3 linked regions of the Rhodopseudomonas palustris genome follow. The protein of the gene in region 3 binds, or shares a complex with, the protein of the main gene of each other region. Links are inferred from orthologs where the notes say so. Each region holds a gene or a part of one and is shown on either strand. Other genes may lie near its edges.

The links. The genes of interacting proteins can lie anywhere in the genome.
Region 1: the proteins of SR870_RS06375 (region 3) and dnaN are in contact, whole or in part, in a cryo-EM structure (PDB 8GIZ), measured with the Escherichia coli proteins. The link is inferred for Rhodopseudomonas palustris from one-to-one orthologs.
Region 2: the proteins of SR870_RS06375 (region 3) and SR870_RS20415 are in contact, whole or in part, in a cryo-EM structure (PDB 8GIZ), measured with the Escherichia coli proteins. The link is inferred for Rhodopseudomonas palustris from one-to-one orthologs.

Annotation. Positions count from the first base shown.
Region 1 is NZ_CP140155.1:4,421,440-4,426,648, forward strand. Bases 1-2,858 are described here. They hold dnaN (DNA polymerase III subunit beta), read right to left. Parts: upstream 2,060-2,858; coding sequence 941-2,059; downstream 1-940. Other genes in these bases: recF (DNA replication/repair protein RecF), read right to left, coding at 1-334; SR870_RS20010 (endonuclease domain-containing protein), read right to left, coding at 421-792; dnaA (chromosomal replication initiator protein DnaA), read right to left, coding at 2,333-2,858. In the rest of the region: more of dnaA, read right to left, coding at 2,859-3,751; rpsT (30S ribosomal protein S20), read right to left, coding at 5,075-5,209. UniProt on the Escherichia coli protein: Confers DNA tethering and processivity to DNA polymerases and other proteins. Acts as a clamp, forming a ring around DNA (a reaction catalyzed by the clamp-loading complex) which diffuses in an ATP-independent manner freely and bidirectionally along dsDNA.
Region 2 is NZ_CP140155.1:4,505,651-4,510,992, forward strand. The notes cover bases 2,352-5,342. They hold SR870_RS20415 (DNA polymerase III subunit gamma/tau), read left to right. Parts: upstream 2,352-2,899; coding sequence 2,900-4,786; downstream 4,787-5,342. Other genes in these bases: SR870_RS20405 (HIT family protein), read right to left, coding at 2,352-2,428; SR870_RS20420 (YbaB/EbfC family nucleoid-associated protein), read left to right, coding at 4,817-5,137; recR (recombination mediator RecR), read left to right, coding at 5,239-5,342. Also shown: SR870_RS20395 (sugar kinase), read right to left, coding at 149-1,078; nudC (NAD(+) diphosphatase), read right to left, coding at 1,075-2,007; more of SR870_RS20405, read right to left, coding at 2,012-2,351. UniProt on the Escherichia coli protein: Part of the beta sliding clamp loading complex, which hydrolyzes ATP to load the beta clamp onto primed DNA to form the DNA replication pre-initiation complex.
Region 3 is NZ_CP140155.1:1,444,489-1,452,172, reverse strand. Bases 4,703-7,684 are described here. They hold SR870_RS06375 (DNA polymerase III subunit delta'), read left to right. Parts: upstream 4,703-5,664; coding sequence 5,665-6,705; downstream 6,706-7,684. Other genes in these bases: metG (methionine--tRNA ligase), read left to right, coding at 6,785-7,684; tmk (dTMP kinase), read left to right, coding at 4,928-5,668; SR870_RS06385 (D-alanyl-D-alanine carboxypeptidase family protein), read left to right, coding at 4,703-4,925. Outside these bases: SR870_RS06405 (antibiotic biosynthesis monooxygenase family protein), read left to right, coding at 1-149; SR870_RS06400 (AI-2E family transporter), read right to left, coding at 133-1,305; SR870_RS06395 (septal ring lytic transglycosylase RlpA family protein), read left to right, coding at 1,571-2,515; SR870_RS06390 (alpha/beta hydrolase), read right to left, coding at 2,553-3,500; more of SR870_RS06385, read left to right, coding at 3,666-4,702. UniProt on the Escherichia coli protein: Part of the beta sliding clamp loading complex, which hydrolyzes ATP to load the beta clamp onto primed DNA to form the DNA replication pre-initiation complex.

The sequences.
Region 1 (5,209 bases), 3.0 Mb from region 3 along the record:
CGACCGGCTCGCGGTCGATCCGGCAGCGCCGTGCCGTGGGCGCGTCGGCGCGCGGCGGATCGATGCCGGTGCCGAGCGTGGCGAGCCCGAGCGCGCCCTCGACCTCGGCCGCCACCGCCCAGGAGCCGTCGCCCTCGTTGTCGGCGACGTCGTCGAGCGTCGCCCGCCGCAACCCGCGCCCCGGCGACAGAAACGAGATCGCCTCGAGGCAATTGGTCTTGCCGGCCCCGTTGGCGCCGACCAGCACCACCCGCTCCCCACGCGTCGTCAGCCCCGCCGCCCGATAATTGCGGAAGTGCGTCAACGTCAGCCGGGTGATGCGGGAGGCGGTCATGTGATTACAGCGAGAACAGCGCCGAGTGACCCTCTCCCCTTGTGGGAGAGGGTGGCGCCGAACGAAGTGAGGCGCCGGGTGAGGGGTTATTCGTCCGTTTCGGAAAGCTTCGCAAGGATATCTTCAAGCACCGCTGTGCGACGCTGCAGCACGTCGTTGTTCCAGTAGCGCAGCACGCGAAAGCCCGCAGCGCGGAGCGTGGCATCGCGAATCTGGTCGCGCGATTGCTCTGCATGCTGACTGCCGTCGATCTCGATCACCAGGCGCTGCTCGAAGCAGACGAAGTCGAGAATGTAGTTCTGGAACGGAACCTGCCGACGAAATTTCAGCTGGGCGAAACGGCGATCGCGCAGCAACTTCCACATCGCGGATTCCGCATCAGTGGGCGCGTGCCGCATCGTCTTGGCGAAGGCACGGAGTCTCGCTGGGGTTGGAACGTGACGCGGGCGCTGCGGCATGACCCCTCACCCGGCTTCGCTTCGCGAAGCCACCCTCTCCCACAAGGGGAGAGGGTATCAAACCCGCTTGCTCGGGTTTGGGTCAAGCCCGGCAATGACAAGTTGTGCTCAATCGACGAGGTTCGACGCGCGGCGCGATCCCGTGGCCCTACACCCGCATCGGCATCAGCACGTACAGCGCGTTCTTCTTGTCGCGGTCCTGGATCAGGGTCGGCGAGCCGGGGTCGGCGAGGCGCAGCACTGCGACTTCGCCTTCGATCTGGGCGGCGATGTCGAGCAGATAGCGTGAATTGAAGCCGATATCGAGCGGGTCGGAGGCGTATTCGACTTCGAGCTCTTCGGTGGCGCTGCCGGAATCCGGATTGGTCACCGAGAGCACCAGCCGTCCGGCGCTCAGGGCCAGCTTCACGGCGCGACCGCGCTCGGAGGAAATCGTCGAGACGCGATCCACCGCGGCCTCGAAGTCCTTCTTGTCGACCACCAGCTCCTTGTCGTTGTTCTGCGGAATCACGCGGCCGTAGTCCGGGAAGGTGCCGTCGATCAGTTTCGAGGTCAGCACCACATTGCCGATGGTGAAGCGGATCTTGCCGACCGACAGTTCGAGGCCGATCTCGGCGTCGTTGTCCTCGATCAGCCGCTGCACTTCGCCGACGGTCTTGCGCGGCACGATCACGCCCGGCATCCCGGCCGCGCCGGCGGGCTGCTCCAGATCGACCTGCGCCAGGCGATGGCCGTCGGTCGCGACCGCGCGCAGCCTGGCCTCCTTGGCCGAGCCCGCGGTGTGCAGATAGATGCCGTTGAGATAGTAGCGGGTCTCCTCGGTGGAGATCGCGAATTGGGTCCGGTCGATCAGCCGCTTGACGTCGGAAGCGGTGAGCGAGAACGCGTGCGACATCTCGCCGGCGGCCAGATCCGGGAAGTCGCTTTCCGGCAGGGTCTGCAGCGTGAAGCGCGAGCGCCCGGCGCGGATCGCCAGCACCGAGCGGTCACCGTCGCTTTCCAGCACGATCTGCGAGCCGTCCGGCAGTTTGCGCACGATGTCGTAGAACATGTGCGCCGGCACCGTGGTCGAGCCCGCCGTCGCGGTGTCCGCCGGCAGCGTCTCGGTGACTTCGAGGTCGAGGTCGGTCGCCTTCAATGCGAGCTGGGCGTTTTCGGCGCGCACCAGCACGTTGCCGAGAATCGGAATGGTGTTGCGGCGCTCGACCACGCGGTGGACGTGGCCCAGCGACTTCAACAATTGCGCGCGTTCGACCGTGACCTTCATTGCAAAACCCGCCTGATCCGCACCCGCATCGTGTGATGGAGTCGCCGGAGGTACTGGAGAAGCCGTGCGGCCTGAGACGGCGCCACGGCAATGGGGACCCTGCGGATGTCGCCCGAACCCGCGGGGGGTCGGCAGGGTGGCGTGGTTAGGCGGCGGACGCAAGGGTGCGTGGCCGGTACGGCTCCGAATTTCCCCGTGTTTCGGCCGGACGGCGCCCGCGACCGGGCGACGCGCCTGCCGTCGTGCCGGCGATCGCGCCGGCTATTGCCCCGGCTATTCCTGGAGCTGGCGCTTGAGCGATTCCACCTCGTCGGACAGCGTGGTGTCCTTGGACACCAGCCCTTCGATCTTGCGCACGGCGTGCAGCACTGTGGTGTGGTCGCGCCCGCCGAAACGGCGGCCGATCTCGGGCAGCGAGCGCAGCGTCAGCGTCTTGGCCAGATACATCGCCACCTGGCGCGGGCGCACCACATTGGCGGTGCGGCGCGACGACAGCAGGTCGGAGCGGCTGACATTGTACTGCCGCGCGACGATGCGCTGGATGTCCTCGATCTTGATCCGCTTCGGCTCCTGCGGCCGGATCAGATCGCGGACCTCGTGCTCGGCCATCTCCAGCGTCACCGGCTGGGCGTTGAGCTTGGAATGCGCCAGCAGGCGGTTGATCGCGCCCTCGAGGTCGCGGCCGTTATGGGTGATGGCGCGGGCGAGATATTCCAGCACCGGCGCCGGCACGTCGAAGCTCGCGTGATGCGCGCGGGCCGCGACCACGCGCGACTTCAGGATGCCGAGCCGCAGGTCTTCGCCGAGCGGCGCCATCTCGACGACGAGACCGCCGGCGAGCCGCGAGCGCACCCGCTCGTCGAGGCTTTCCAGATCGGACGGCGGACGATCGGCCGCCACCACGACCTGGCGGCCGGCGTCGATCAGCGCGTTCAGCGTGTGGCAGAATTCGGCCTGGGTGGTCTTGCCCTGCAGGAATTGCAGATCGTCGATCACCAGCACGTCGATGCCGCGCAGCGCTTCCTTGAAGGCGAGCGAGGTCTGCGTCTTCAGCGCGGCGACGAAGCCGTACATGAATTTCTCGGCGGTGAGATACAGCACCTTGCGCTCGTTGCCCGAATTGCCCGACCAGGTCACCGCCTGCAGCAGATGCGTCTTGCCGAGGCCGACGCCGGAATGAATGTAGAGCGGGTTGAACATCACCGGATCGCCGCGGCGGCCTTCCGCTACCTGCCTCGCGGCGGCATGCGCCAGCGTGTTGGAGCGGCCGACCACGAAGCTCGCGAAGGTCAGCCGCGGATCGAGCGGCGAGCCGCCGAGCGCGTCGTGATTGGAAGAGGCGGGCACGGTCGCATGGCTGCGCATCTCGGTTGCCGGACGATGCTCGTCGCGGCGCTGCTCGACCGGCGCCGGCGCTTCCTTCGCCACCGCGGCGCGCATCGGCGAGCGCACTGTGAGATCGATGCGGCAGACCTCCGGCAGTTCCGCCTGCCAGCAGGTCAGCACCTTGTCGGAATAGTGGGTCTGGATCCAGCTCTTCAGAAACCGCGTCGGCACCGACAGATGCACGCTCTCCGGCTGAACGGCTTCGAGGTCCATGCGCGCGAACCAGCTCGAATACACGTCCTCGCCGACGCTCGAGCGCAGACGGCCTTTTACGCGAGACCAGCGATCATGTTCCATGTTCGACATTTCAGCAGCTTTTCAGATGGAGTGATGTTCAACGCAGCGGGCGAAACCATGACGGCTCGCGCCGCGCCGCGGCGTCGCGAAGCAAACTCCGGACACGGCTCCGCCGTTCGGCAACGCGCCGACGTCAGCCCAGGGTCCGATGAATGAGTTGCTTCAGGTCAGCGCGGACTCGACGGATGCACCGGAGTTCGAGCGCAGCAGCGACTGGTGATGGTGGTGGATGTCTTGAAATAATCTCGAGCCGAAACCTCGGCAGTGCGGAATGAAACGCTGAATTCGTCGCTCATGAAACCTCCCCCTCCTGACGCGCTTGCACGCGGCAAGATGTCGTCAAATCCCGTGTCACGTCCAAGTCCGATCCAAGTCCAGTTCAAGTCCGACACCGCTGCGCCGTTTTCATGACGACCGATTGTCGCTGGCCCCGCCGTCGCCCGCCGGAACGTTTGCATGCAAACGTTCCTCACGAATTCAGACACGGCTTCGCCGCTCTCATATCGCTATGAGTGACAATCTCTCTGTCATTTGAAAAACGCCACCAACACGCACACCGCCGCCGATCTGCATGCCCGCCCCTGGTTCTCAAACCGCGCTGATCTGAAGAACCGTGGGCGTCGCGGGCGATCTAAGAAATACACGACCTCCCTTTTCCCGCAACGAATATGATTCGTTCGGAGCGGCGCGAAACGCGGCGCGGGGTGCGCACGATTAGGCAGGGGTGCATCGCGGCGAAGGCAAGATTTTGAATCTGTGCACAGATTCGTCGAGTGAACAGCGCGTGACAAATCCATCGCACGCCTAAAAGTTTTTCATGAATCCTTTACCTTTGACGGTCGCGCGACAGCGGATTCAAAGCGCTCGCTTTCGCTTTGTCGATAAGTGTCTCGCTGGCCGGGTTTTTTCGTGAGCGTTCCGACAGGGTAACCCACGCATTGTTGTTACTGCGTAGAGTCCCGGGGCGCGACGACGCGATCGTCGTCACACAACGAGTTCCGGTTGTGCCCCAGCACTTTTTGAACGTCGTCCAGACAGCCTGACACTGTGCACGATGAGCTGAACAGCATCGCCGCGATCGAACGTCGGCGACGCCTGCGCTGCGTTGATCATGATGCGGGATCGCGATCGCCGCTCGTCGCGTCGTTCGACGCAAGGCGCGTCGGCCGAAGCAGATCTGCCGGAGGAATTGGCGACGGTGTCGGTCGTGTCGATGGCAATGCATTGCGCGCATCGCGGACCGCGCATCTTACGCGAGAGGATTCGATCGGCCGCGCGCAAAAAAAAATGCCCGGCTCAGCCGGGCATCTGATTCTCTTCTGAACTTGAGAATTACTTCCCGAGCTGGGCGATCCGGTGCGCGAGGCGCGACACTTTTCGGCTCGCTGCGTTCTTGTGAACGATGTTGCGCTGGGCGGCGCGCATCAGCGCCGGCTCGGCGTTCGCCATCGCCTTCAGCGCTGCGTC
Region 2 (5,342 bases), 3.1 Mb from region 3 along the record:
TCACTCCCGTCATGCGCGGGCCCGACCCGCGCATCCATCGCGCGCGCGAGCGCGCCACATGACTGTTTGCGAAGAAGATGGATTGCCGGGGCGAGCCCGGCAATGACGGCGGTGGTGTCGGGGGCAGGCCGTGCCTCGGCGCAGTCGATTACTTCGCCTTGTCGGCGAGAAACGCCTCGACCTCTTCGCGGTCCGGGCACGCGAACGCCCCGCCCGGCCTGGTGCATTTCAGCGCCGCGGCGGCGGAGGCGAAGCGCAGCGCGCTGGCGATGTCCTGGCCTTCGCTGAATGCCACCGCGAAGCCGCCGTGGAAGATGTCGCCGGCGCCGAGCGTGTCGACGACGTGCACCGGAAACGCCGGGGTCTGCTGGAATTGCTGCTGGGCGTCGAGCCACAGCGTGCCCTTGGGGCCGCGGGTGACGGCGACGAAGGCATGAGTGAGCTTCGCCACCTTCTTCAGCGCCGTCTCGTCGTCGTCGGTGCCGGCGGTGGCGTGCAGCGCTTCGGCCGAGAAGATCAGGTGCGACGACGCGGTCAGCAGACCTTCGTTCAGCGACATCGCGCTGTCGATGTCGACCACGACCGGAATGCCGCGCCTGGTCGCCTCCGCGCAGAGCGGCGTCGCGAAGCCGGCGCAGCGGCTCTCGATCATGATCGCGTCGCAGTCCTTCAGCAGTTCATCGGCGTCCGGCAACGCGACGTTCCACAGCTTAGGATCGCGGAAGGTGACGATGGTGCGTTCGCCGGTCGGATCGACCAGCACCGCCGAGATCGGCGTCACCAGCCCCGGCATGTGGATCAGGCCGGAGGTGCCGATGCCTTCCTCGCCGAGCTTGTCGAAGATGAAGCCCCCCGCGACTTCGCTGGCGTCACCCATCGGGCCGCACATCGTCGCGGTGCCGCCGAGCCGGGCGATGCCGATCCCGGCATTGAGCGCGTTGCCGCCGCAGATCTCCTCATAGGCGCTGGCGGGGATCTTGTTGCCGCGGCCCGGCACCGCCTCGATCCGGAAGGTGAGGTCGCGGACCGGGATGCCGACGCAGAGAATGCGCGGATTGGGCTTTGCGGTGTTCGTCATGATGTCTGCTCCAGCCAGCGGCCGACCAGATGATGCGCGATCGCGAACGGGTGCGGCCCGACCAGGCCGTCCGGATGTTGGCGGTTGAGCATCGCGGCGGCCTCGTCGCGCGAGAACCAGCGCGCATCTTCGAGTTCGGTGAAGTCGATGGTGATGTCTTCGGTGGTTGCCACCGCCGTACAACCGATCATCAGCGAAGATGGATACGGCCACGGCTGCGTCATGTAGTAGCGCACCTCGGAACAGCGGATGCCGGACTCCTCATAGATCTCGCGGCGCACAGCGTCCTCGATCGTCTCCGCCGCCTCGACGAAGCCGGCGAGGCACGAATACATCCCGGCCGGAAACGGCTTCTGCCGGCCGAGCAGGCACTTGTCGCCCGACGTCACCAGCATGATCACCACCGGGTCGGTGCGCGGAAAATGCTCGGCCTTGCAGGTCGGGCAGTCGCGCTTCCAGCCGCCCTGCGACATCGCGGTGCGGGCGCCGCAATTGGCGCAATAGCCGTGGCGCTGGTGCCAACCGACCATCGACTTCGCCATCGCGATCGCCGAGAGCTGCTCGGCGGGCAGGATGCCCTGCATCGCCATGCCGCGCAGCTCGGCGATGCCGGCGTCGCTGCGGGTCATCAGCGTTTCGACCGCCGCGGCGCCGATGCCCATGCCGAACACCGCCGCGCCGTCGCGCAGGCCGAGAAAGATCGTGCCGGGATTGGCGCCGAGCGCCAGCGCCTCTCTGATCGACAGCAGCGCGCGCGGGCCGCTCTCCTCGTGCTTCACCACCAGCGAATCGCGATGCACCACATAGGCGCGGGTGTCGCTCTTGTCCTCCATCGCCATCAGTTTGGAATCATCGCCGCGCAGATGCGCGGCGCGGTCGAGGACGTTGCTGACGAAGGCCGGCTGGCCGAGCGGGAACGCGCTGCTCATCGGCTCAGCCCAGCCAGATCTTGCGCCGCAGCGCGTTGATGAATTGCTGCACTTCTTCGGCGTCGTGCGGCAGCGCCGGCACCACGCCCCACACCGGCCGCGGCCAGGCGGCGTCGTTGGAGCGCCGCGCGATCACATGAACATGAAGCTGCGGCACCACATTGCCGAGCGCCGCGATGTTCAGCTTGTCGCATTTGGTGATCTCCTTCAGCGCGCGGCCGACCCGGGAGATTTCCGTCATCAATTGCGCCTGCGCGACCTCGTCGAGATCGATGATCTCGACCGCGCCGGCGCGGCGCGGCACCAGCAGCAGCCACGGATAATTCGCGTCCTTGATCACCAGCACGCGGCTGAGCGGCAGGTCGCCGATATTGATGGTGTCTTTTTCGAGCTGCGGGCTGAGCGACCAATCGGAGGGCATGGCGGTTCCATCGGCCCGTTGGCAAAAGCGGGCTCTTGCGTGGTTGCGGGGGCGGGCCTCGGCCTCTCATAGCAACTCGGCCGAGGCCACGAAAGCCGCGGCGCGATGCGGAATTCACCGCCGCTGCCGCCACGTTGTGGGCTCGCACTGTCCGAAGGTCCAAGACGCTGCGCGCCCGCTTGCATTCGGGCGGTTTTGGCTCCAAATAGGGACCGGGAGATTGGCGGTGGACGAGCCACTCGCCAACCGGGTCAGGTCCGGAAGGAAGCAGCCCTAACGAGGTCCGGATCGGGTCGCTCGTCAGTCTCCTACCTGTTTTTCCGGCCGTTGCGCGCCGGTCGATCCAAAGGTGGCGTATCGGCCCGGCCTGCCGGGCGTCTGTCGGGCGCGGAGCGGATCGAGGGCTCCGCCGGACAGCTCCGCCCCGTTCCGCAATGCGGCCCCGAGAGAGAACACATTGCGGAACGACCGATGACCGACGCAGGCCCTCCCGCGACCCCTTCGGACGATTCGGATCAGACCGGCCTCGGCCTGGATGCAGGCGCCCCGGGCGCAGGAGCGCTGGGCGGCGCGCCGGCCGGCGCCTACCGGGTGCTGGCGCGCAAATATCGTCCCAACAGTTTCGAGGATCTGATCGGCCAGGAAGCGGTGGTGCGCACCGTCTCCAATGCGTTCGACACCGGGCGGATTCCGCAGGCCTGGATCCTCACCGGCGTGCGCGGCGTCGGCAAGACCACCACTGCGCGCATTCTGGCGCGGGCGCTCAATTACGAAATGCCGGACGGCTCGGTGAAGGGGCCGACCATCCACATGCCGGTGCACGGCGTGCACTGCAAGGCGATCATGGAAAGCCGGCACATGGACGTGCTGGAAATGGACGCCGCCTCGCATACCGGCGTCGACGACGTCCGCCAGATCAACGACAGCGTGCGCTACGCGCCGGCGTCTGCGCGTTACAAGGTCTACATCATCGACGAAGTCCACATGCTGTCGACGGCGGCGTTCAACGCCTTCCTGAAGACGCTGGAGGAGCCGCCGGAGCACGCCAAATTCGTGTTCGCCACCACCGAGATCCGCAAGGTGCCGGTGACGGTGCTGTCGCGCTGCCAGCGCTTCGATCTGCGCCGTGTCGAAGCCGACGTGCTGATGAAGCATCTCGGCGGCATCGCCGCCAAGGAAGGCGTCGAGGTCGAGGCGGAAGCGCTCGGCATCATCGCCCGCGCGGCCGAAGGCTCGGTGCGCGATTCGCTGTCGCTGTTCGATCAGGCGATCGCCCATGCGGCCGGTCTGGTGCGCGCCGATCAGGTCCGGCAGATGCTCGGCCTCGCCGACCGCACCCGCGTGATCGAGCTGTTCGACGCGCTGGCGCGCGGCGATATCGCGGCGGCGTTCGCCGAATTCCGCGACCAATACGACACCGGCGCCGATCCGGTGGTGGTGCTGAGCGACCTCGCCGAATTCGTGAACTTCGTCACGCGGGTCAAGATCGTGCCGGCGACCGCCGACAACGTCGCGTTCGGCGAGACCGAGCGGCTGCGCGGGCGCGAATTCGCGACCCGGCTGTCGATGCGGGTGCTGTCGCGGATGTGGCAGATGCTGCTCAAGGGCATCGCCGAGGTGCAAAGCGCGACGCGCCCGGCCGCGGCCGCCGAGATGGTGCTGGTGCGGATCGCCTACGCGGCCGATCTGCCGACGCCGGACGAGGCGATCCGGATGATCGAACAAGGCGGTGGCGGGACGCCGCTGCCCTCCGGTGGAAGCGGCGGAGCTGCTCCGCGTGGCGCCCCCTCCGCGTCGGTCTCCGTCGCGCCGACCCATGCGGCGATGGCGCCGCGCAGCGCGCCGCCGATGCTGCGTGGCGGCGCCGAGACCATGGCCCGGCCGCAGCCCGCCGCGCCTGCCGCGGCCCAGCAACCGACCCCCGCGGCGTTGACGATCACCAGCTTCCCGCAGCTCGTCGCGCTGGCGTCCGAGAAGCGCGATGTGATGACACGGATGGCGCTGGAAGCCGATGTGCGGCTGGTGCGGATCGAGGACGGCCGGCTCGAACTGGCGCTGGAACGCACCGCCTCGCGCGCCCTGATCGGCGACCTCGGCCGCAAGCTCGAACAATGGACCGGGCGGCGCTGGACCGTGATCGTGTCGAACGAGCCGGGACAGCCGACGCTGCGATCCCAGAACGAGGCGCAGAAGAACGAACGCGAGCGCGCCGCGGAGAGCGATCCGCGGGTGCAGGAGGTGCTGGCGCGTTTTCCCGGCGCCAAGGTGATCGAGGTGCGGCGGCTCGCCACCGAGCCGGCCCCGACCGATTCGGATATCGAAGACCCCGCCGACCCGGTCGACGACGACGATTCATGAGAATTCTGGCTCTTTCGAAAGGAACCGATCATGGCTGATTTCCTCGGCATGATGAAACAGGCGGCGCAGCTTCAGTCGAAGATGAAGGCGATGCAGGCGGAGCTCGACCAGATCGAGGTCGAGGGCCTGTCCGGCGGCGGCCTCGTCAAGGTCCGGATGACCGCCAAGATGGAAGTGCGCGGCGTTTCGATCGACCCCTCGCTGCTGAAGGCCGACGAAGGCGAGGTGCTGGAAGATCTGCTGGTCGCGGCGCTGGCCGACGCGCATCGCAAGGCGGAAGCCGCGATGCAGGAGAAGATGCAGGCGCTGACCGGCGGGCTCGGCCTGCCGCCCGGCCTCGGGCTGGGCTAGTCTTCCAGGAATACCGATTCGCAAGTTCTCGCCGACGTGCCGGCGGGCGTCTCGTTTGCGCCTGCCGCCGATCCGACTCACCGAAACGGATAGCTGTCCCGATGGCCATCGCGGTCGCAGGCCCCGAGATCGAACGTCTGATCCAGTTGCTGGCGCGGCTGCCGGGTCTCGGCCCGCGCTCGGCGCGGCGCGCCGCGCTGCATCT
Region 3 (7,684 bases):
TGATGGTGAAATGGGAGACGCTGGAAAACCACACCGTGGACTTCCGCGGCTCCGAGAATTTCGCCGAATGGCGCGGACTGGTCAGCGGATTCTTCGCATCGCCGCCCGAGGTCGAGCACACCGATACGGTCGTCACGATTCCGGGCTAGCGGCCAGCACGGCCGGCGGCGCAGCGGCGACCATTTCGGTGGTCGGACCTTCCGCGCGCAGATGATTGATCACGACTCGTCCGATCGCCATCAGCGGCAGCGCCATCGCCAGCCCCCACAGCCCGAACACGATGCCGAGCAGGATCTGCATCGCGAACAGCGTCGCCGGCGGAATGTCGATGGCCTGGCGCTGGATCAGCGGCGTCAGGATGTAGCTTTCCAGGGCGTGAACGCCGAGGAAGAGCAGGAATGCGCTGACCACGGCGAACCAGCCTGACGCGATCGCGGCGAGCACGATGATCAGGCCGCCGAGGATCGCGCCGACGGTCGGGATGAAGGCGAGCAGTCCGGCCTGGATGCCGAGGATGAAGGCGCCGGGAATCCCGATCAGCGACAGCCCGGTGGCGGTTACGGCGAACACCACCGTCATGGTGATGAGCTGCGCCAGCAGCCAGCGCTTCAGCATGTCGCCGGTGTCCTTGACGATGGCGCTGGCCTGGGTCCGATAACGCAGCGGCGCGACCCGCTCCAGCCCGCGCCGGTAGACGCCGGGCTGCGCCGCGAAGGCGAGGCCGAGAAACAGCACGATGAAGAAGTTGCCGACCGCGCCGATGGTGCCGAGGATCAGCTTCAGCGTCTGACTGACGATCGCGCCGCCGCCGGAGGCGAGATCTCCGGCGCTCGGCAGGTTGCGCGGCTGCGGCGGAGGCTGAAGCTCGCTGGCGGCGGGACCGCCGGGATTGGCGGCGGCGGCGACATGGCTGAGTTCCATGAAGCTGGTGTCGACGCCCTGCCGCTCCAGAAAACCCTTCACGTTGACGATCTGGGTCTTGATCGTGCCCGACAGCGCGGCGGCCTGCTGGGCGATGGTGTTGCCGCCCAGCACCGAGACGCCGACGAACATCACCGTCAGCACGCAGCAAACCAGCGCCAGCCGCAGCCCATGCGGGCCACCGACCACCTTGCCCGCCAGATCGGTCAGCGCATTGAGGAACACCCCGAACAGAATGCCGGCAAAAATCAGAAACAGCGTGCCTGCGAAATGCCAGGAGGTGTAGAGCAGGGCGCCGAATGCGACGGTGCTGATGCCGCCGACGGCGATCGCCCAGGCGAGGTCGTTGCGGGCCTGGATACGATCGAGCACTGGGATGGTCACGTGGAGTTCCTCTGATGTTCGACGGAGCATTCCGTCAAATTGCGCACGAAGCAAGCGGCCGCGTGAGATTGCGCGAGTCCATTGCGAGAGAATCGCGCGTCATGAATTCGTAGCCGGCTGTTAACCATCAGCCGGGCGTCCCCATTTTCGCCGCGATCGCTCTGCGATATGGTCGTAGTTCGGTGCCGATGTGGGCAGGCAGCGACTCGTGGCTCGTGCAGGTCCGTAATGGGCGGCTGACCACGGCAATGGTATTTGGGGATCGATGGGGATTCGCGAACGAGATTCGATCGGCCGCGCTGCGCGTGCAGTTGCCGCTGCGGGCGCATGTCTGGTTCTCGCCAACTGCGCGCAATCCGGCAAATTCGCCCGCGTCGATCCGAAATACGGCGTTTCATCCAGCCCCCGTGTGGTCGCGATGGGCGAACCGGTGCCCAAGGGCGGCGGAACCTACCGCATCGGCAAGCCCTATGTCGTCGGTGGGCGGACGTATGTCCCTGAAGAAAATACCAACTATCGCGCCGAAGGGCTGGCGTCCTGGTACGGCGACAATTTTCACGGACGTCTGACGGCCAATGGCGAGGTGTTCGACATGGCGTCGCTCTCGGCGGCGCACCCGACCTTGCCGATCCCGTCCTATGCCCGCGTCACCAATCTCAGCAACGGCCGATCGCTCGTCGTTCGCGTCAATGACCGCGGCCCGTATCACGGCAACCGCCTCATCGACGTCTCGAACCGCGCCGCAGATCTCCTTGAATTTAAACACAAAGGCACCGCGCGCGTGCGGGTCGAATATGTCGGCCGGGCGCCGCTGGAAGGCTCCGACGACCGCCAGCTCGTCGCGACCCTGCGGACCAACGAACCAGCCCCGGCGCCGGCGACCGTCCGGATTGCCTCGGCCAGACCGTTCGTGCCGGACATGCAGGGCGGCGGCCTCGCGACCCGGGCGATCCGCGGTGATGTTCCGATGCCCGAGGGCCGGCCGTATTCGCTCGGCAGTACGGCGATGGACGTCGCCTCGGTCGGCGCGACCTCGGAGATCTCCGCCTCGCGCAGTTCGCGCGCGGCTGGCCGAACACTGGCGCGCAATCAGCACGCTGTTTCCTACGACAGCAGCGGCAGCTACACCGAGACGGGCGCGCGCGCGGAGGCACCGCCGCCCGGCAGCGACGAAATCGGCAGCCTGCTGTCGGCGCGCGGGCTGTACTGAGACCGCGGACAGAGCCCCGCGGACTGAGTCTTGCGGCTCACATCACCTGTTTCAGGAAATCGATCAGCGCCGCATTCACCTCGGCGGGCTTCTCCTGCTGGATCCAGTGGCCGGCGCCGTCGATAATCAGTTTCTGCTTCAGATTCGGCAGCACCCGCTCCATTGCCGCGACATGCTTGCCGCTCATCTTGTCGGAAATCACCGGGTCTTTCGCGCCGGCGATGAACAAGGCCGGTTGGTGAATCTGCGCGCCATCCCACGGCGCGGTCAGCTCCCAATTGCGGTCGATGTTGCGGTACCAGTTCAGCCCGCCGCGAAAGCCGCTCTCCTTGTACTGCTCGATGAAGAAGGCGAGTTCGGCTTCGCTCAGCCAGTTCGGCAGCGGCAATGCCGCCGCCGACCGGCCGATGAAGCCGCGCCCTTCCGGAACGAACAGCGAGCGCGCCGGGTCGGAAAATCCGCCGCACAGCATGCCGCGGACGGTCGCCGCGACGTCGCGCTCGAACTCGGCTTCGGCGACGCCCGGCTTCTGGAAGTACTGCCAATAGAAATTGGTGACGCCGGCGGCGCTCAGAAGCTCGAGCGGCCGGCCCTTGCCGCGCCAGGGCGGCGGCACGCTCAGGCCGGCGACCGCGGTGAACAGGTCCGGGCGAAACAGCGCGGCGTGCCAGGCGACCGGCGCGCCCCAGTCGTGGCCGATGATGGCCGCGCGAGTCTCCTTCAACTCGGCGACGAGCGCGACCATATCGCCGACCATGTCGAAGATGCTGTAGGCCTCGATCGATTGCGGCGCGCTGGAGCGCCCGAAGCCGCGCATGTCGGGCGCCACGACGCGAAAGCCGGCGTCGGCGATCGCGCCGATCTGATGCCGCCACGAATACGACAGTTCCGGCCAGCCGTGGCACAGCAGCACCAGCGGGCCCTCGCCCTGTTCGCGCAAGAACAATTCGATCCCGTTGACCGCAACGGTCCTGGTCGATTCCATCGCGTTTCCGCCCTGAATTGATTGGAGTTTATGTGGCAGCCGAGCGGTCCGCACGATAGGATCGATCCGGCGTCACCACAATCGAAAACGGCCCGCGGCTACCGTCCAGTTGGACAGGCAGAGTCGGTCGGCGCCGTCGTCGACAGCGATCCCGGAACACGGTCCATGGCCCTGATCACCGCATCATTCTCCGCCGTCCTGCGCAGCCGCGCGCCGCGCTGGCGCGCGCTGCTGGCCGGGCTGCTGGCGTTGACGATCGGGGCGGGCCCGGTCGTCGCCGCGAACCAGAGCGTACAGGGCGCCAAGAAGGAAGAGGTCGCGGGCGGCTACGACACCGATGCGCCGAGCGCGATCCTGATCGACGGCGAGAGCGGCAGCGTGCTGTTCGAGAAGAACGCCGACGAATTGCGCCCGCCGTCGAGCATGCTCAAGCTGATGACCGCGGAGCTGGTGTTTCACCTGCTGGCCAAGGGCGAGATCAAGCCGACCGACGAATACAAGATCAGCGAATACGCCTGGCGGCGCGGCGGCGCGCCGGCCGGCAATTCGACGATGTTCGCCGAGATCCACAGCAAGGTCGCGGTCGAGGATCTGCTGAAGGGCGCGATCGTCCAGAGCGGCAACGATTCCTGCATCGCGCTCGCCGAAGGCATCGCCGGCAGCGAGCCGGCATTCGTCGAGCGGATGACCAAGCGCGCCCGCGAGATCGGGCTGACGCAATCGACCTTCGCCAACTCCAACGGTCTGCCCGACCCAGGCAACAAAATGACCGTGCGCGAACTCGGCCGGCTGGCGCGCCACATCATCCGGACCTATCCGGACGACTACAAACTGTTCAGCGAGAAGGAATTCACCTGGAACAAGATCCGGCAGACCAACCGCAACCCGCTGCTGAATGCGTTCAACGGCGCCGACGGGTTGAAGACCGGCTACACCAAAGAGGGCGGCTACGGCCTGGTCGGCTCCGCGGTGCAGAACGGGATGCGGCTGATCGTCGTGGTGAACGGCATCGACGACATCGACGACCGCGCCGCCGAGGTGAAGAAACTTCTGGAATGGGGTTTCCGCAATTTCGAATCGCGCCCGCTGTTCGCGGCGCAGGCGACGGTCGGCTATGCGCGGGTGTTCGGCGGCGAGAAGCGCTATGTCGGCCTGACGCCGATCGAGCCGGTGCGGGTGATGGTCCGCAAGAACGGCAGCGACAAGCTGCTGGCGCGGATCGTCTATACCGGGCCGGTGGCTGCGCCGGTCGAGGCCGGCCACCGCATCGGCGTGGTCCGGGTCTGGCGCGGCCCCAATCTCGCCGTCGAGGTGCCGCTGCAGGCGGCCGAGGCCAACCCGGTCGGCTCGACCATGCGCCGCGCCATGGACGGCGCCGGCGAGCTGGTGATCGGGGTGTTTCGCGCCGGCTTTGCAAAGCTCTGAGAATGGTTGAACAGACCACCAAATCCACCTCATCTCGCGGCCGTTTCATCACCTTCGAAGGTGGGGAAGGGGCTGGCAAATCGACTCAGATCAAGCTGCTGGCGCAGCGACTGGAGAAGGCGGGGCTGGTGTCGCTGGTGACGCGCGAGCCCGGCGGCTCGCCCGGCGCGGAGGTGATCCGGCATCTGCTGTTGTCGGGGATCGGAAATCTGATCGGCGGCGCGCAGGCCGAGGCGTTGCTGTTCGCGGCGGCGCGCGACGACCATGTCCGCACGCTGATCGAACCGGCGCTGGCGCGCGGTGTCTGGGTGCTGTGCGACCGGTTCTACGACTCCACCCGGGTCTATCAGGGCAAGCTCGGCGAGGTCAGTCCGGCGCTGCTGAATGCGTTGCAGGACGTGACCATCGGCGCGATGAAGCCGGACCTGACCGCGATCCTCGACGTCCCGGTCGAGATCGGAATGGCGCGCGCCGCTGTCCGCCGCGGCAAGGCGGCGCCCGACCGGTTCGAAGGCGAGACCATCGATTTCCATCGCAAGCTGCGCGACGCCTATCGGCAGATCGCCACCGCCGAGCCGGCGCGCTGCGTGCTGATCGACGCCGACGCCGAACCGAAGCTGGTCGCCGACCGGATCTGGCTGACGGTGCAGGACCGGCTGCTTCAGTGGCCGCAGGCCAAACCGAAGACGGCGCCAAAGGCGAAAGCCAAGCCGAAGATCAAGACCAAGGCAAAAACGGCATGAGCGCGCGCAAGGGGGCCGCCGAGATCGCCGCGAAATCGCCGCGCGAGACCACCGCGCTGTTCGGACATGCTGCCGCCGAGCAGGCGCTGCTCGACTCCTACCGCAGCGGCCGCATCGCCCATGCCTGGCTGATCGGCGGCGCGCAGGGCATCGGCAAGGCGACGCTGGCCTATCGGATGGCGCGCTTCGTGCTGGCGCATCGCGATCCGCAGGCCGACGCCGTGCAGGGCGCAGCCTCGCTCGAACTCGACCCGTCGCATCCGGTGGTCCGCCACGTCGCCGCCGAAGCGCATGGCGGGCTGCTGACGCTGGAGCGCTCGCTCAACGACAAGGGCGTGCGGCGCAACGTCATTACCGTCGACGAGTCGCGCGAGACCATCGGCTTCTTCGGCTCGACCGCCGCGGTGGAAGGCTGGAGGGTCTGCATCGTCGATACCGTCGACGACCTCAACGCGTCCTCCGCCAATGCGCTGCTCAAGGTGATCGAGGAGCCGCCGCAGCGCTCGCTGTTTCTCCTGATCAGCAATTCGCCGGCGCGGCTGCTGCCGACGATCCTGTCGCGTTGCCGCAAGCTGATGCTGCGGCCGCTGGCGACCGACGACGTCATCGCCGCGGCGCTCGCGGCCACCGATCTCGCGCCCGGCGATCCCAAGCTCGCGGAGGTCGCCGCAGCTTCGGAGGGCAGCGTGTCGCGGGCGCTGACGCTGCTCGGCGGCGACGCGCTGTCGCTGCAGCAGAAGACCACGGCGCTGCTCGACAGCCTGCCCAATGTCGATCCGCGCGCGCTGCATGCGCTGGGCGAAGCGATCGGCGGCACCGACCGCGCCACGCTCGCGGCCTTCGTCGACGGCGTCGACCGCTGGATGGCCGGACGGCTGCGCAGCGGCGACGCCAACGCGAATCTGCCGCGCCTTGCACGGCTGGCGGAGGTGTGGGAAAAGATCGGCCGCGCCGCGCGCGACACCGAAGCCTATAATCTGGAGCGCAAGCCGCTGGTTTTCTCGGTGTTCGGGCTCCTCGCGGAGGCGGTGCGCTGATGCGCCAGGGCGATCACACAGGCTGATGGTCAGCGCCGCCGCCCTCACTCGATCCTGTTGTTGAAAGGCGTCCGCGCAGATGGCGCAGCGAAATTCATTCTACATCACCACCGCGATCTCCTATCCGAACGGCGCACCGCATATCGGCCACGCCTACGAGGCGATCGCGACCGACGCGCTGGCGCGATTCCAGCGGCTCGATGGCCGTGACGTGTTCTTCCTGACCGGCACCGACGAGCACGGCCTGAAGATGATCCAGACCGCGCAGAAGGAGGGCGTCGAGACCCACGTGCTCGCCGCCCGCAATGCCGGCCGCTTCCGCGACATGGACGACCGCTTCGGCATCTCCTACGACCGCTTCATCCGCACCTCGGAAGAGCAGCATCACCGCTCCGTCCAGGAAGTCTGGAAGCGGATGCAGGCGAACGGCGACATCTATCTCGACAGCTATGCCGGCTGGTACTCGGTCCGCGACGAGGCCTATTACGCCGAGGACGAAACCGTCGTCGGCGAGGACAAGGTGCGCCGCGGCCCGCAGGGCACGCCGGTCGAATGGGTCGAGGAGCGGAGCTACTTCTTCAAGCTGTCGGCCTATCAGGACAAGCTCCTGAAGCTGTACGAGGACCAGCCCGATTTCATCGGCCCGGACTCGCGCCGCAACGAGGTGATCAGCTTCGTCAAGGGCGGGCTGAAGGACCTGTCGGTGTCGCGCACCACCTTCGACTGGGGCGTCAAGGTGCCGGGCGATCCGGAGCACGTGATGTATGTCTGGGTCGACGCGCTGACCAACTACATCACCGGCGTCGGCTTCCCCGACGAAAGCGACGCCAACTGGCACTACTGGCCGGCCGACGTGCATGTCATCGGCAAGGACATCATCCGCTTCCACGCGGTGTACTGGCCGGCGTTCCTGATGTCGGCGGGGATCCCGATCCAGAAGCGCGTCTACGCCCACGGCTTCCTGTTCAACAAGGGCGAG